DNA from 2 places in the Desulfohalobium retbaense DSM 5692 genome. Region 1 is predicted to be linked to the other one. Evidence: riboswitches for the same ligand, from Rfam matches in the RefSeq annotation. Region 1 holds a riboswitch; the other holds the start of a gene.

Evidence for each region. Region 1 has a riboswitch for thiamine pyrophosphate ahead of thiS (sulfur carrier protein ThiS). Riboswitches for the same ligand answer to the same signal wherever they lie in the genome.
Region 2: linked by a shared signal. The riboswitch ahead of thiD (bifunctional hydroxymethylpyrimidine kinase/phosphomethylpyrimidine kinase) and the one ahead of thiS (sulfur carrier protein ThiS) in region 1 are both predicted to bind thiamine pyrophosphate.

What each region holds. Positions count from the first base shown of each region.
Region 1 is NC_013223.1:853,457-861,130, reverse strand. It holds gene thiF (sulfur carrier protein ThiS adenylyltransferase ThiF) at 1-145, opposite strand, end outside; gene thiH (2-iminoacetate synthase ThiH) at 142-1,260, opposite strand; gene DRET_RS03635 (thiazole synthase) at 1,400-2,185, opposite strand; gene thiS (sulfur carrier protein ThiS) at 2,185-2,385, opposite strand; TPP riboswitch at 2,565-2,666, opposite strand; TPP riboswitch at 2,803-2,904, opposite strand; gene DRET_RS03625 (M24 family metallopeptidase) at 3,066-4,127, shown strand; gene DRET_RS03620 (DUF4911 domain-containing protein) at 4,108-4,344, shown strand; gene DRET_RS03615 (hypothetical protein) at 4,417-4,854, shown strand; gene DRET_RS03610 (cyclic nucleotide-binding domain-containing protein) at 4,867-5,598, shown strand; gene DRET_RS03605 (TatD family hydrolase) at 5,648-6,490, opposite strand; gene DRET_RS03600 (Hsp20/alpha crystallin family protein) at 6,615-6,977, opposite strand; gene DRET_RS03595 (Hsp20/alpha crystallin family protein) at 7,024-7,437, opposite strand.
Region 2 is NC_013223.1:2,602,762-2,610,435, reverse strand. It holds gene DRET_RS11510 (ABC transporter substrate-binding protein) at 1-739, opposite strand, end outside; gene DRET_RS11505 (ABC transporter permease) at 1,072-1,824, opposite strand; gene DRET_RS11500 (ABC transporter ATP-binding protein) at 1,806-2,588, opposite strand; gene thiD (bifunctional hydroxymethylpyrimidine kinase/phosphomethylpyrimidine kinase) at 2,569-3,378, opposite strand; TPP riboswitch at 3,531-3,641, opposite strand; gene DRET_RS11490 (TraR/DksA family transcriptional regulator) at 3,718-4,065, opposite strand; gene DRET_RS11485 (alkaline phosphatase) at 4,320-5,783, shown strand; gene DRET_RS11480 (YibE/F family protein) at 5,861-7,051, shown strand; gene DRET_RS11475 (DNA polymerase III, delta prime subunit) at 6,981-7,674, opposite strand, start outside.

The sequences.
Region 1 (7,674 bases):
AGCGTCGGAATCCGCTGCGGGCCAGATGCACGGCACAATTCGATCCCAAACCGCCACAGCCGGCGATCCCGATCCGGAACTGTTCCAGGAACCGGCCCGCTTCTTGTCCTATATGGGCGGCCACAGCGTCGTGGAGTACACTCACGTCCCGGTCTCCAGAAGCGGCTCCCAATCCTTGAACACCGGCTGGAAATGCCGAGCACGCAAAGCATTGGACAGGGTTGCCACATCGCGAGTGTCGGCGATGTCGAACTGTCCCTCGGTCTCAGGGCCGTCCGTGTGCCCGCCGACCGCAGTCACTGATCCTGCCGACAATTTCGTCACCCCCAGTTCCAGGACATTGTCCCGCAGGGCAGCGCTCTCCCGGGTGGAAAGGGTAAGGCCCGCATAGGGCAGAAAAAGCCTGTGGGCCAGCATGATCTGGACCAGTTCCCGATCCGAAACCGGATGGGCCGGCTCATACCCGCCGCAATGCGGCCGCATCCGGGGCAGGGAAACGGCCAATTCCACCCCGGGATACCGGTGTTGCAAAAAAGCGGCGTGCAAACCGGTCGCAAAGGAGTCGTGCCGCCAAGCCCCCAATCCCAAAAGCGCTCCAAGGCTCACGGATCGCATACCGGCCTGACACGCCCGCTCCGGGGCCCCGAGGCGGAAATCAAAATCCCGTTTCGGTCCGGCCGGATGGAGCGCTGCATACAGCTCCCGGTCATAGGTTTCCTGATACAAGGTCAATCCATCCGCCCCCGCCCGGACCAAACGGGCATATTCCGTGCGCCCCATGGGAAAAACTTCAAGGGCAACCGAAGAAAACCACCGGGTCAACTGACGCAGGCACCGCTCCAGATACTCGACTCCGGCGAGTTGCGGGGCCTCACCGGTGAGAAGAAGCAAATGGCCCAGACCAGTGGCGGCGATGGCTTCGGCTTCGGCTTCCACTTCCCGGTCCTCGAGCTTGCGCCGGGCAATGGGTTGAGCGGCGTTGAAGCCGCAGTAAACACATTGGTTCTGGCAATAATTCGAGAGATACAATGGGGTGAACAGGACAATGGCACGGCCGAAGTTCCGTCGGGTTTCGGCCTGGGCTCGGCGGGCCATGGCCTCCAGATGGTCCTGGGCCGCGGGCGACAGCAGGGTCAAATACTCCTCAGCTCTGAGGCGAATTGTCTGCAGGGCTCGCCGGACATCTGCAGAACTTCGGGTACGGCAAAACGCCTCTACTCGATCCGCGGGCCATTGTTCCAGGATATCGGCAAATTCCATGATGCTTTCCTCGTTTTTTTCTCAACGCCCCAGCGTGAACAGCCTCTTCAAGCCACGCATCACCGGCTCTGGCACCAGACAAACCACGAATGCAGAGCAGAGGGGCTGCTCCCTGGTCGTGCTCCTTGCCCGGCAGGGCTTATCCATCGAGAAACCCGGTCAGCGGCGAAGAGGCCTGGGCCTGCGCAGACGATACACCGCGGCCAGCCAGCCAGGCATCGCGGCCGGCTTGGACACCGGCGGCAAACGCTGCGGCCATCCGCAAAGGATCTGCAGCCGAGGCGATGCCGGTATTGACCAGACAGGCGTCGGCCCCAAGCTCCATCGCCTCACAGGCATGGGACGGCAATCCCAAACCGGCGTCCACGATGACCGGGACATCGATCTCATCGACGAGGATGCGGACCATTTCCCTGGTCTTGAGCCCCCGATTGGAGCCAATGGGGGCTCCGAGGGGCATGACCGCCGCTGCTCCGGCATTGACCAAGCTCCGGGCCACATAGAGATCCGGATTGATATACGGCAGGACCGTAAATCCCTCTTTGACCAATTGTTCAGTGGCCTTGGCTGTTGCGTATCCGTCGGGCAGGAGATACCGCGAGTCATCGATGACTTCGATTTTGATCCAGTCTCCGCATCCGGCAGCCCGGGCCAAGCGGGCGATCCGCACCGCTTCCTGTGCCGTGCGCGCGCCCGAGGTATTAGGCAAAAGGCGCATTCCCTCGGGGATATGCTGCATGACATTGTCGTGCTGGGCCGCAAAGTCGACCCGGCGCAGGGCCACGGTGATAACCTGTGCTCCGCTGACGCGGACCACGTCGGGGATCAGGCTATCGTTGCCGTACTTCCCGGTTCCAATAAACAATCGCGACGAAAGCGCCGTCCCGCCGATACTCAACGGCGCTCCTTCCATTTCCTCTACCATCATCCACCTCCGACAAATTGGACGATTTCGACTCGGTCCCCGGCGCTCAACCAGATTTCTGGCCACTTCTCCCGAGGTACAATCGCCCCGTTATACTCGACGACGACCCGGTCGAAATCGAGTTTGAGCGTCTGCAGATACGCGGCGAGATCCATGGGCTCACAGACACGTACCAGTTCTCCATTGACCTGAATCTCCATAACTGACGTCCTTGTTTTCCACCGGCATGCGGCGCTCTGTTTCTTTCCTGAATCCGGGACATGCTGAGGAACAACCCCCGAGCCTGGCAGTCTTATTCAGGCTCGGCGCCACCAGAGGGTCCCGCCCGGGCAGGCACAAAAAAACCCTCCGCAAAGGAGGGTTCCAAACCAGGCACGGTGTTTCGGCTTGGCTGCTTCCCTCCGGCGGTTCAAACCGCGTCAGGTTCCAAGGGTCGGACCGCAGTCCCTCTCAGCCCCGAAGGGCTCCCCCAGCATTGTGTGTCGGGATCTGTGCGGCTTCTCTGGCCGTCAACCGGCCAAATCCGTCGCCTGCTCCCCTCTATCTGGATCGCCAACTGGCGAGCGCATAAAAAAAGCCCGCTTTCCCAGGAAAGCGGGCGGATACGCACTGGTCGTTGGCAGTGGGCCACGCTTCCCTGCGGCGGTATGACCCGCATCAGGTTCCAAGGGTCGGGCTCCTGGCCCCTCTCAGCCCCGAGGGCTCCCCTAGCACGAGAGAAGGTATAATGAATCTCAAGACGCCTGTAAAGGTGATCTGTCTTGCATGGTCAACACAGTTTGCGCTATATCCCTCGGGGCATGATCCTCCGGCGGCAACGGCCTTCCTTCCCTGCCGCCGGACAGATCGTCTGAAAATGCACAGAACCAAAGGATTGCATATGCCGACCCGACACCGCCGCGCCGCTCTGCGCAGCGTCCTTTCTGATCAGGGCCTCGACGCCTTGATCGTCTCCCATGCCGCCAACCGGTACTATCTGAGCCATTTTGAACTCCACGACCCGCAGTGTAACGAAAGCGCGGGCTGGATCGTGGTTACCGCCCAGGGCCGGGACTGGTTGCTGACCGATCCCAGGTATACCGAGGCCGCCAAACAGGTCTGGCCCGCTGAGGACCTCTTCGTCTATACCGGAAAACGCAACACCTCCGTCAGTGGCATGCTACGCGATTTGGGGCTGGAGACCATCGGCTTCGAGGCCCGTAGCCTGGACGTGGAAACTTTTCAGGAACTCAGCCGCGACCTCAACCTCCGGCCAACCACCAACTTGGTCGAAAATCTCCGTTTGAGCAAAGACACCCAGGAAATTGAATGCCTGCGGCAATCCTGCAAACTCAATCACTTTGTTTTCGAATCTGTGGAGGCAATCCTCCAACCCGGGCGAACCGAGGCCTGGCTGTCCTGGCAGATCGAAAAACTCTTCCGGGAAAACGGCGCCACCGAGTTGGCCTTTGCCACCATTGCCGCAGTGGGGCCAAACGCGGCCCTGCCCCATGCCATCCCCGGTGAGACTCCCATTACGGAACAATGCCCGGTGCTGATCGATACCGGCGGACGCAAAATGCAGTATTGTTCAGATCAGACCCGCACATTTTGGGTCGGTCAGACTCCCTCGCAACAATTCCTGCAGACCCGCGAACGGGTCCAGGAGGCCCAGCGCAAGGCCATCGAGGCCATTGCCCCGGGAATGCCGGTCAAAGACCTGTATACAGTGGCCAAGGAAACCTTCCGCGCCCACGGCCAGGAGGACTATTTCACCCACGCCCTGGGACACGGCATCGGTCTGGAAACCCATGAAGCCCCGAGTCTGAGTCCCTACAGCGAACACCTTCTGCAACCCGGCATGGTCATCACCATTGAACCCGGACTGTATTACCGGGAATGGGGCGGCGTACGCTGGGAACACATGGTTCTGGTGACGGACAATGGCGCCGAAGTCCTCTGAGACCTGGTCCCAACGGATTTTTGTCCACGTCCCACGACGGGAAATCGCCTATGTGCGGTTCATCCTTGAAGCACACGACAATCTGGCGTATCTTTCAGTCGCCGACAAATACGAGGCTGTCCTGCGCATCGTTTTTCCCGCCAGTGTCCGGGAAACGGTCACCACCGTTCTTGCAGGGCTTGAACGAGAGGGTGTGCTCACCCGTTTGCCGCTGTGACCCAATGGGGCGACGACGTTTACAAACAAGCGTTCCCTTGTGCCGCAAACCTTTCCAAACCAAGGTGATACCATGCGTTGCATCCTGCCAAGACTGATGTCCCACCTTGTTGTACCTGTGGTTGTCCTGGCCTTTGTCGCACTCTTGTCCGGCATGGGCAGCAGTTCGACCAAGATCGTCCGTCAAGTTCCTGAGCCCGATCGTTCCTTTACTGTAGTGATTCGAGACGTCGCCGCCCGGAGCTATGAAGTCGATCATTTTTCCATCCAAGGCGTGACCTATCTGCCGGCGCAATTGGGCAAGGCCAAGCTGGGCATCGATTTCAATCGCATCGCCCGGGTGGACATGCTGGACCAAGGAGAGGCATTTTCCGCGCGGATCCGTTTTCAGGACGGCACCCGTCAGGAAGTCCAGCTTGAGCCGGATATTACCTTCACCGGTCAAAGCAAATGGGGTCCAATCGAACTGAGCATTGGAGACATCTACAGTTTCGAATTCCAGACCGAGTAGGATGGTGGCGTTGTGCGTTTACTCACCGTTGCGGCAGGGGAGCATCTGCTCCAGGAAAACTCGCAGGTGGATCGTGTCTATTGTCTCGTGCACGGGACAGTGAGCCTGTGGAAAGGCGCGCAACGCCTTTTGCAGTTGGCCGCTCCACAAGTTTTGGGGATGGAGGGCTACTTCGCCGAATACCGTCGTTCCCCCTATGCCGCGGTTGCCGACACCGATCTGCGCGTCGCGGCCTATTCCCCCAGCGAAATCCAAGGGGAACTCCTGGAATCCGAAAGTATGGGAAACATGGCTCTACAAAGTCTCAGCGGTCAATTGCGGCATTGGTGGCAACGACTGGATCAGCCCGCCGAGCAGTGCCCCGTATACTATCCGGCTGATCTGCAGACTTATGCGCCCGGGCAGACAGTCATCCGGGAAGGCGAATCGAGTCGGGATATTTACCGCGTCGTTTCCACTGACGCCGGCCTCGAGGTCACCCAGAACGGAATTCGGCTCAACCTCTTGAACCAGCCTGGCGATTTTTTCGGAGAAATGGCTGCGTTGCTGCACCAGCCTCGCAACGCGACCGTCCGTTCCATCGGCCATTCCGTTCTCGAAGTCTACCCGCCAGGGGCCCTCAACGACGCCATTGCCGGCCATCCGGACCTCGCCCTGCGCATGATCACATCTCTCGCCCAACGGCTTGCCGACTCCAATCTCCAACTCAGCAGTTGCGACGGCACAGGCCACATCTTCCTCTGATCCCTCCCGCAACCCATTTTTCGGAGTGCGAGCCACGCGCTCTTCGGGCCTACAAAGCAGATCCCAGGGGGGCGAGTCCGAAAAACCGCACCGCGTTGCGGCCCATGGCTTCCCAAAGCTCCTCCACAGGCATTTCGCGCAGACGGGCAACGGCCTGGGCGGTGAAAACACTCAAGGCCGGCTCATTGGGTTTGCCGCGATACGGTTCCGGGGCGAGGAACGGGGCGTCCGTCTCCAGCACCAGCCGATCCAGGGGCAGGTTTCGCACCGCTTCTTGCAGCGGAAAATTCTTCCGGTAACTCACTGTGCCCGGGATGGAGAGCGTCCATCCATAGCCGACCAGCCTGCGTCCGAATTCCAGGTCGCGCCCAAAGCAATGCCAGAGCACCGGTCTGTCGGCAAACCCCATGTCCAGCAAGATGGCCAACGTCTCTTCGTCCGCATCGCGAGAGTGGATCACCGGCGGGACATCCAGTTGCCGCACGGCCTCAAGCTGGGCGCGCAACGCTGCCTTTTGCACCTCAGGAGGGCTGTACGTGTAGTAGTAATCAAGACCGATCTCGCCCCAGGCTTTGAGCCGGTCATCCTTGCCCATGGCTCGGCTCAAGTCCGCAATGCCATCCGCTGTAAAGGTCTGAGCATCATGGGGGTGGATTCCGGCCAGGAAAAAGACCTCAGGAAAATCACGAAACTGCTCACGTTTGCTTGCATAGGCCTCGGGGCCCAGAAAAACTTGCCCCACGCGGCCAACTCCCGCCGAATGACTGCGTTGTAGCACCTCTGGCAGCATCTCGGCCATCGGGCCCATATCCAGATGGGCGTGGGTGTCCACTCCGAGGCACGGCAAACCGAGCGAGGCCGGTTCCGGACGGACCCGTTTTTTCTTTCCCACGATGACTCCCCCTTTTTAACGAAGTGGTCTGTGTTGGTCTCCACGCCGACGGCACTCTCCCGCCCCGCGCAGTACGTCAAAAAAAAGGCCGGCTGAGCCGGCCTTTCTCGCATTGCACCACCAATTATGCGCTTTGGATCTCGATCTTTTTCGGTTCCGACTTTTGCACCTTCGGCAGATGGATATCCAAGACGCCGTTATTGAGGTTGGCTTGGATACCGTTTTGATCGATGACATCGGACAAGGTGAAACTCCGGACATATTCAGCCGTAGCAAACTCCTGATCCAGATTGCGCTCCTGGGATGCGAGGAGTGACTCCGATTTCCCTGATACCCGCAGGGTATTGTCATTGAGATCAATGGTCAGCTGTTCTTTACTGACCCCCGGCATGTCGACCAGAAGATGGAATCCATCCTCTTTTTCAATAATATCTGTCGCCGGACGATACCGGGGCAATTCTTTTTCCTGAACGTTTGTATCACTCATGGGACACCCCCTGAATATTGTATTGTATCGGATTCAGATGAAGCGACTACCCCACATCGATACTTATCTTCTTTGGCTTGATCTCTTCTGATTTCGGCAAGCGAATTTCAAGAATTCCATTGCGCATTGTCGCGCTGATATTATCTCTTTGGACAGGAACATTTAAATTGACAAGGCGCTGAAAAACGCCTGCGGCGCGCTCTTGGCGAAAATATTTCCCCTCCTCCTGAACTCGTTCACCTTTAATGATCAAGCTGTTGTCAGTCAAAGTCAGATCAACATCTTCAACATGCAGCCCCGGCATTTCAGCTCGAACATAGACATTTTCACTGTCTTCACTGATATTCAGCGGAGGGAAGGCTTGACGCCGCTGGGGAAACGAAGATGGTTGCCAGAAATTATCGAACAATTGCTCCATACTACGAGGCAGATCGTAAAAAGAACTAAAATCGATTACCATAGCGCTCACCTCCTGGGTTCACGTTTCCATCACTCTAAAATAAACAGCTCCGAAAACGTGTCAACCTGCAGAGAAGAAAGATTCTCTCGCGCCCCACCAGCACTCGGGCCGCATCGAGAATCACGGCAACGCCGTGCTGACAGCCGTCTGACAATCCTGCAAACCAGCAAGGCTGACGGAAAATGCCAACTCCTGCATCCTTGCCCACTCCCGTTCCACGGATTTGGCTGGCATTGT
Region 2 (7,674 bases), 1.1 Mb from region 1:
AGCGCTTTGGGTGTTCCAGGGTCCACTCGGTGCCCTGCTTTAAGGCATTGATCAGCCCGGCGACCTTTTCTGGTGCTTCGCTGACCGTTTTGGCGTTGGCGATCAAAACGAGTTCGTAGAAATCCGGCACACCGTATTCTTCAAAGGCGAAGACCCCGACGTCGAATCCCTCCAGTTCGGCCTGCACCGCTTCGTAATTGCGAAACGCCCCGGCGGAACCGGCGATCTTCCCGGACAAAAGTGGCTGGGTCAGATTGAAGCCGACGCGAACGGTCTCGTAGTCCTCCGGAGTCAGCCCGGCGTGTCCGGCCACAGTTTCAAACAGGACCCGGTACAGCGGCTCCACCGAATAGCCGATCCGTTTGCCCTTGAAGTCGGCTGGCGAGGTGATGCCTTGGTCTTTGCGGTACAAAACGCAGCTTAGGGGGTGCTGGACCAGAGCGCCGACAGCGACCACCGGGAGCCCTTCGGCTCGGGCCTGGAGCACGGTCGGCTGATAGGAGACGGCGAAGTCGACCTTGCCGGCAGCCACCAATTTCAACGGATCATTGGGATCGGCCGGGACCTGGAGATCGACCTCCAGTCCTTGGTCAGCAAAAAATCCCTGGGTCTTGGCCGCGTTCAAGGTGGCGTGGTTGGGATTGGGGTACCAGTCGAGCATGAGCGAGGTGGCACTGTGGGCCGGGAGGACCGAGGCCAGCAGGAATGTCAGCGTCAAAAGGGCACAACGTAAATGCATATACAACCTCCGTGGTGATTGGGTGAATACAAAAGGGGTTTGCCAAAGGCTCGGGGGCAAGGCTCGGGATTGTCGCCGAGCCGGTTCTGAAAATTTTGCCTGCGGCCTGAAAAAACTCGCTCGAAGGCAACGTAGTCCTCCTGCCTGCCGCGAGTGGAGCCGCCGTGGGAGCTTGTGTTTGTATTGTTGCGTATTGCCAGGTGGTGTGCCGGCAGGAGCAAACGCGGCCGAACTCGCTCAGACAGCTTTCAGGCCGTATTCAAAATCTCCAGAACTGGATTTCCAAGTTTGGAATTGACGCTGATTCAGTTCTGGAAAGCGTAACCCCGCGGTCAGGTCCGTCGCCAGGGAGTGAGCCAGCGTTCGACAAGCACGACCAGGGCGTAGAGGCCCACACCGATCATGGAGAGCAGGACAATGGCCGCAAAGACACGGTCGACTTGCATCTGGGCGTTGGCCTGGACCATATAGTACCCCAGTCCCTGCCTGGCCCCGACCCATTCTCCAATCACCGCGCCGATGACGCTGACGGCCATGCCGATCTTGGCTCCGGCAAAAATATGCGGCAGGGCCTGGGGCACCCGCACGGTCCAAAATATCCGCCACCGGCCGGCTTCCAAAACCCGCAGCAGATCCAACAGATCCCTGTCCGCGGCCTTGAGTCCCTGGACGGTGCTGACGGTGATTGGAAAAAAGACGATCAGGGCCGCCATGACCACTTTGGACCCAATGCCGTAGCCGAACCAGAGCACCAGAAGCGGGGCAATGGCGAAGACGGGGATCGTCTGGGAACCGATGACCAGCGGCAGCAGGGCCCGTTCCAGGATGCGTGAACCGGCGATGCCGGCACCGAGGAGCAGTCCGGCTGCCAGAGCGACCCCGAAACCGAGAACGATCTCGCTGCAGGTGGTCAGCGCGTGGGGCACGAGCCGGGGCCAGTGGGCGAGCAGGGCCTGGGCAATCCGGGATGGTGGCGGCAGGATATAGTGCGGCATATCCCATACGGCGACGCCGATTTCCCAGAACACGAGCAGGCCGGCCAGGACCGCCAGGGGCCAGAGGCAGTTCAGGAAACGGCGGCGCATGTAGGAGAGCTCCAGGTGTCCAACTGCTCCAGCAGGAATGCTTTGTGCTCCACAAAGGCCGGGTCCGTGACTTGGCGCGGGCGGGGCAAATCGACGGCAAGACTGGTCTGGACCTGGGCTGGGCAGGGGGTGAGGACCAGCACGGTGTCAGCCAGGATCAAGGCTTCGTCCACGTCGTGGGTCACGAGGATGATTGAGGCCCCCAAGGCGCGCCAGACTTGCAGAAGTTGGTCGTGCATGGCCCGGCGGGTGATGGCGTCCAGCGCGCCGAAGGGCTCGTCCAAAAGGATGACCGGCTTGCTGCACAGCAGGGTGCGCAGCAGCGCCGCGCGCTGGCGCATGCCTCCGGAGAGGTGGTGCGGATAGCTTCCGGCGGCCTCGGCGAGCCCGAACCCGGGGAGATGGTCGCGGACGGTTTGTCGGGCGGCCTTTTTGGGATGGCCCTGCATGAGTAGCCCCAGAGCGGCGTTGTCCTCAACAGTGCGCCAGGGCAGAAGCAGATCTTTTTGCTGCATGTAGCTGACACGGCCCCGCAGGTCGGAGACCGGCTTTTGGCCGTAGGTCACACTTCCCTCGTGCGTGGGCAAAAGCCCGGCCAGCACGTGGAGCAGAGTCGATTTGCCGCAGCCGCTGGGCCCAATCAGGGCGAGGCATTGTCCCGGGGGCAGGGCAAAGGTCATCTCGGAGAAGACCGTGCTCCCGTCCGCAACATAGCGAGCGGCCAGTTCGGACACGGCGATATGCTCAGGCGGATGCATGGGCATCGTCGGTTCCGAAGACGGCGGCGTAAGGGTTGGTCGGTCCGCGGCCGTGGCCCAGCGGTCCGGCTGCGGCGATGGCTCGGGTGATAAACCGCTTGGCCTGGGTAACGGCCTGGACCATATCCCCGGACTGGGCCAGGAAAGTGGCGATGGCCGCGGAGTAGGTGCAGCCGGTGCCGTGGGTGTGCACCGTGTCTACGCGGTGGCCCGGCAACCAGATGCCTTGGTGGCCGTCGAACAGGAGGTCCGCGGCATCGTCGACGAGGTGGCCCCCTTTGAGCAGCACATAGGCTGGCCCTCGGGCGTGGATAGCTGCGGCCGCCTGTTCCATGCCGGCCCGGTCGGTGACCGGAAAGCCGCAGAGCAGTTCGGCCTCGCCGAGATTGGGGGTGACCACAGCGGCCAGGGGAAAGAGGTTGTCCTGCAGCGATTGACGGGCGTCTTCGGCAAGAAGGGGATCACCGCTGGTGGCGACCATGACCGGATCGAGTACGAGCGGGGCGGCAGTGAGCGCCCGCAGCCCCTCGGCTACGGTCCGGACGATGCCGGCGGTGGCCAGCATGCCGATTTTGAGGGTATCGGTTCCGATGTCCGTGAGCACGGACTCCATCTGCTGCCGGATAAATGCCTCGGGTACGGGATGGACCCCCTGGACGCCGAGGGTGTTTTGTGCGGTCAGGGCGGTCAGGACACTGGTGCCGTGCCCGCCTAACAAAGCGATGGTTTTCAGGTCGGTTTGGATTCCGGCGCCGCCGCCGGAATCGGATCCGGCGATGGTCAAAATTTTCTTCATGGCTGCCTCCTTGTCGATGCCGGTGGCAATCGGTCCCGGCGCGCGATCCGAGGTCGGATTGCGCGGGCGGCAATCCCTGCGGCACAAAAAAAACCGCTTCCCTGATCAAAGGGAAGCGGTACGGCAGCGTTTTGGCAGACACCGGGTCTGACTCACGTGTCGACTCGCTTCCCTGCGCAGGTATTACCCAGTTCAGGTTCCAAGGGTCTCCCGATCGGTGTCGGGACTCTCAGGGGATATACTCCCCTCCCCTAGCGAAAGATTCACGCTAGCAGATCATTATGCTTTCTGTAAAGCGACCGGGCCACAGGGAATGTGTACCCGGGAGTGGATGGTTTTTTACGCGGCGCGTTCCAACTGTTCCTGGCATTCGATGCACAACCGCGCGCTCGGGCAAGCCACCAGCCGGGGCACGCCGATCTCCTCTCCGCATTCCTCGCACAGACCGTATTCCCCGTTGGCGAGTTGGTGCAAGGCCTGCTCCACTTCATGGAGCTGGTGCAACAGCCGTTGCTGGCGAAGCAAGGCGAGTTGGCGGTCGGTGGAGAGGGTGGCCTGATCTGCAGGATCTGCCAGATTATGGGGCATGGTGGCCAGGTCGTTTTGCATCTGGCCGATGGCCTCCTCCAATTCCTGCTTTTTCTGGGACAGTACAGTGTTCATGTGGTGCAATTGCTCGCGGTCCATACTGGTCTCCTTTTTTCAGGATGGCAACGAAGGGCTGGACTTGTGGACCCGTCCATTGTCCGCCTTGTAACCACCATGATCACTGTGTGCATGACCGTGCGGTGTCGAATGCAGCACAATAGAATGACGGTGGCCTTGTAAACGGCACACAGGCGCCATGCCTGTGTCACCGAAACGGGCCATAGCCTGAGGTGCGGAGGGAGACCGTGTGTGAAGGTATCGTGTTCTGTCGTTTTTGCGCAAAGGAGGAAGATATGCGCATGCTCAAAAAGCAATTTCTGCTGCGTCTGGCACTGTTTCTTGTGGTTGTGTCCCTGCTGCCGAGTCTGGCACTGGCCAAGCAGGCCAAGTACGTCTTTTTGTTTATCGGGGACGGCATGGGATTGCCGCAGCGCAGTGCAGCCGCTGAATTTATCCAAGGGGAATTGTTGATGGACAGTTTCCCGGCCCAGGGTATCACCTCGACCTATGCCGCGGACCGCTTTATCACCGGTTCGGCTCCGGCGGCCACGGCCATGGCCAGCGGCCAGAAGACGAACATCGGCGTGGTCGGTCTGGACACCCAGCTGCGCCCGGTGAAAACATTGGCGGAAATGGCCAAGGAGCAGGGCAAGAAGGTCGGGATTGTCTCCTCGGTGTCCATCGACCACGCCACGCCTGCGGCCTTTTATGCCCACGTCAAAGCTCGCGGCCAATACTATGATATTGATGTGGCCCTGGCGGAAAGCGGCTTCGACTACTTCGCCGGTGGGGGGTTAAAGGATCCGGACAACTCCCGCGACAATTCCGCAAATTACGTCGGCAACGCCCTCGATCTGGCCAAGGAAAACGGGTACACCCTGATCAATTCCAAGCCGGCCTTCGCAAAATTGGGCCCGGCTGACGGCAAAGTTTTGGCCTGGAATGACTGGCTGCAAAACAGCAAGGCCCTGCCCTACGAGATGGACCAGCGCCAGGATCAGGACATCTCGCTCAAGGAATTCACGGCCAAGGGCATCGAGTTGTTGGACAACGAGAAGGGCTTTTTCATGATGGTCGAAGGCGGCAAGATCGACTGGGCCTGCCACGCCAACGACGCCACCGCTGCCATTCACGACACCCTGGCCTTTGATGCCGCGTTGAACGAGGCTTACACATTCTATGAACAGCATCCGGAGGAAACCCTGATCGTGGTCACCGGTGACCACGAATGCGGCGGTTTGACCCTCGGTTTTGCCGGTACAAAGTACGCCACCAATTTCGAGGTCCTGGGCAAGCAGAAGATCTCCTTTCGCAAATTTACGCAGCAGGTTCTGCCGGCCTTCAAGGAAAACGGGGAAGCGAGCTTTGCGGACATCAAGCCGGTGATCGAAGACAATTTCGGCCTGCGCTTTGATGGTCCGGCCGAAGACCCCATGACCCTGGCCGCCCATGAGGTTGCTCAGATCAAGGAGGCCTTCGGGCGCTCCATGGGCGCGGAGAAGGTCAGCTCCGAGGACAAGCGGACCTACCTCCTCTATGGTGGCTACGATCCCCTGGCCGTGACCCTGACCCACATCCTGGACCAAAAAGCCGGCATGGGCTGGACTTCTTACAAGCACACCGGTGTGCCGGTCTCTACCTCGGCCATCGGAGTCGGTGCCAAACAGTTCAACGGGTCGTATGATAATACCGATATCGCCACGAAGATCATGGAAAGCATGGGCATCGCGCCCAAGGTCTATCTGGCGACCAACTAAATCCGAGTACCGCAACGAAGAAACAGACAGGGCGGCGGGCAAGTTCCGCCGCCCTGTCTGTATTCCGGGGAGGGGATATGGATTTCGTGACCCACTATCTGCGGCCCGAGAGCCGCGCGGATTGGATCTGCTGCCTGGGGTTCGTGCTGCTCAGTGCTGTCTTGTATTTGTTGCCCACCGGATTCGAAGATCAGGTCGACAGTCGAGGAGTGCGCTGCCGCGGGGAAGTGCTTTCAGTGGACAACAGCGAAGTGATCAAGACCGGAATGGTCAGTCAGGGGACGCAGGAACTGGAATTGGAACTGCTCGATGGGGCCAAGAAAGGCCATATTGTCGAGGCCAGCAACCATTTGATGGGGCAGATGGACCGCGACGAGATCTTCGCCCCCGGCGACGTCGCCCTGGTTGTGCTGACTCTCTCTCCAGACGGGTCCATCCAGTATGTCAATGCACAGGCCCAGTACCGTATCGGTGGAGAAATGGTCTTGCTGGGAGGATTTGCGGTGCTGCTGCTCCTCTTTGCCGGCTGGACCGGGGCCAAAGCCTTGTTGTCCTTTGCTTTTGCTGCCCTGGGAATCTGGAAGATTCTGGTCCCGGCGATGCTCAAAGGGGCTGATCCGGTGCTGGTCTCCCTGGCCGTGGTCGTCGGCTTGGCGGCGGCGATCATTTTTCTCGTGGCGGGGGTGAATCGGCGGGGATTGACGGCGTTTACCGGCTGTATTCTGGGGGTGGGCATCAGTTGCCTGCTTGGGCTCTATTTTGTCGAGAGCCTGCACATCCACGGCGCAGTGCTGCCCTTTTCCGAGACGCTGCTGTATTCCGGGTTCGCCCACCTGGATCTGGAGCGGGTCTTTATCGGGGCCGTGTTTCTGGCAGCCTCGGGAGCGGTCATGGACCTGGCTGTAGATGTGGCGGCGAGCATGGAGGAGGTGGCGGCCAAGAAGCCGGACATTTCCCGGACCGAACTCATCCGCTCCGGGCTGCACGTGGGGCGGGCGGTGGTCGGCACCATGACCACGACACTCTTGCTGGCCTACTCCGGGGGGTATGTGACCCTGTTTATGGCCTTCATGGCCCAGGGCATTCCCATGGTCAATTTTTTCAATCTGGTCTATGTGGCCGCCGAAGTGCTCAAGACATTGGTCGGCAGCCTGGGGCTGGTGGCCGTGGGACCGCTGACCGCGGTCGCCGGAGGGTTTATTCTGGCCCGCGGCGGGTCGCCCGCCAGAACTGCAGCGCCAGCCAATCCAGGACAAGCGCCGGGTTGACGTTGTGCTGCAGGGCCTCCTGGGCCTTGTGCAGGGTCTGGTCCAAAACGGGAAAGGTCGCCGGAGCGATGCGCTCGCGAAACAGGGAAGCCATCTTTGCTTCCGGTTGAGCGGACTGGGTCATGGCTGCCAGTAGTTCCCGCTGGCAGCGCGCGATGACAGCTTCGACGGTCAGTCGGTCCAGGCTGCCTTTGCGGCCGGTATGCTCAAAAAGTCCTTGGGAACGGACCCAGAAGGCCAAGAGCCGCTCGACCCATTGCTCGAGCTCCGGAGCCTCTTCAGCCGTATCCGCGTGCCAGTTCAGGGTCAGGACCCAACTCCGTGACACCAGCGTGGGCAGGATCCATTGCCGCTGGGGAGCGGTGAGAACGAAGGCGTTGCCAGGTGGGGGCTCCTCCAGGGATTTCAAGAGGGCATTGGCTGCCTCCTGGGTCAGCGACTGGGCCTCGTGGATGAGAATGACCCGAGTGCCCCCGTATTCTGGCCGGCTGGCCAACTCACGGCGCATGGTGCGAACCGGATCGATGCGGATGCTTTCCTGGCGCCCGTCGAGCACGATCAGGTCGCGGAAGATTTCTTCGGCGATCTGCTGGCAGGTCGGGCAGTGTCGACAGGGCGCTTCA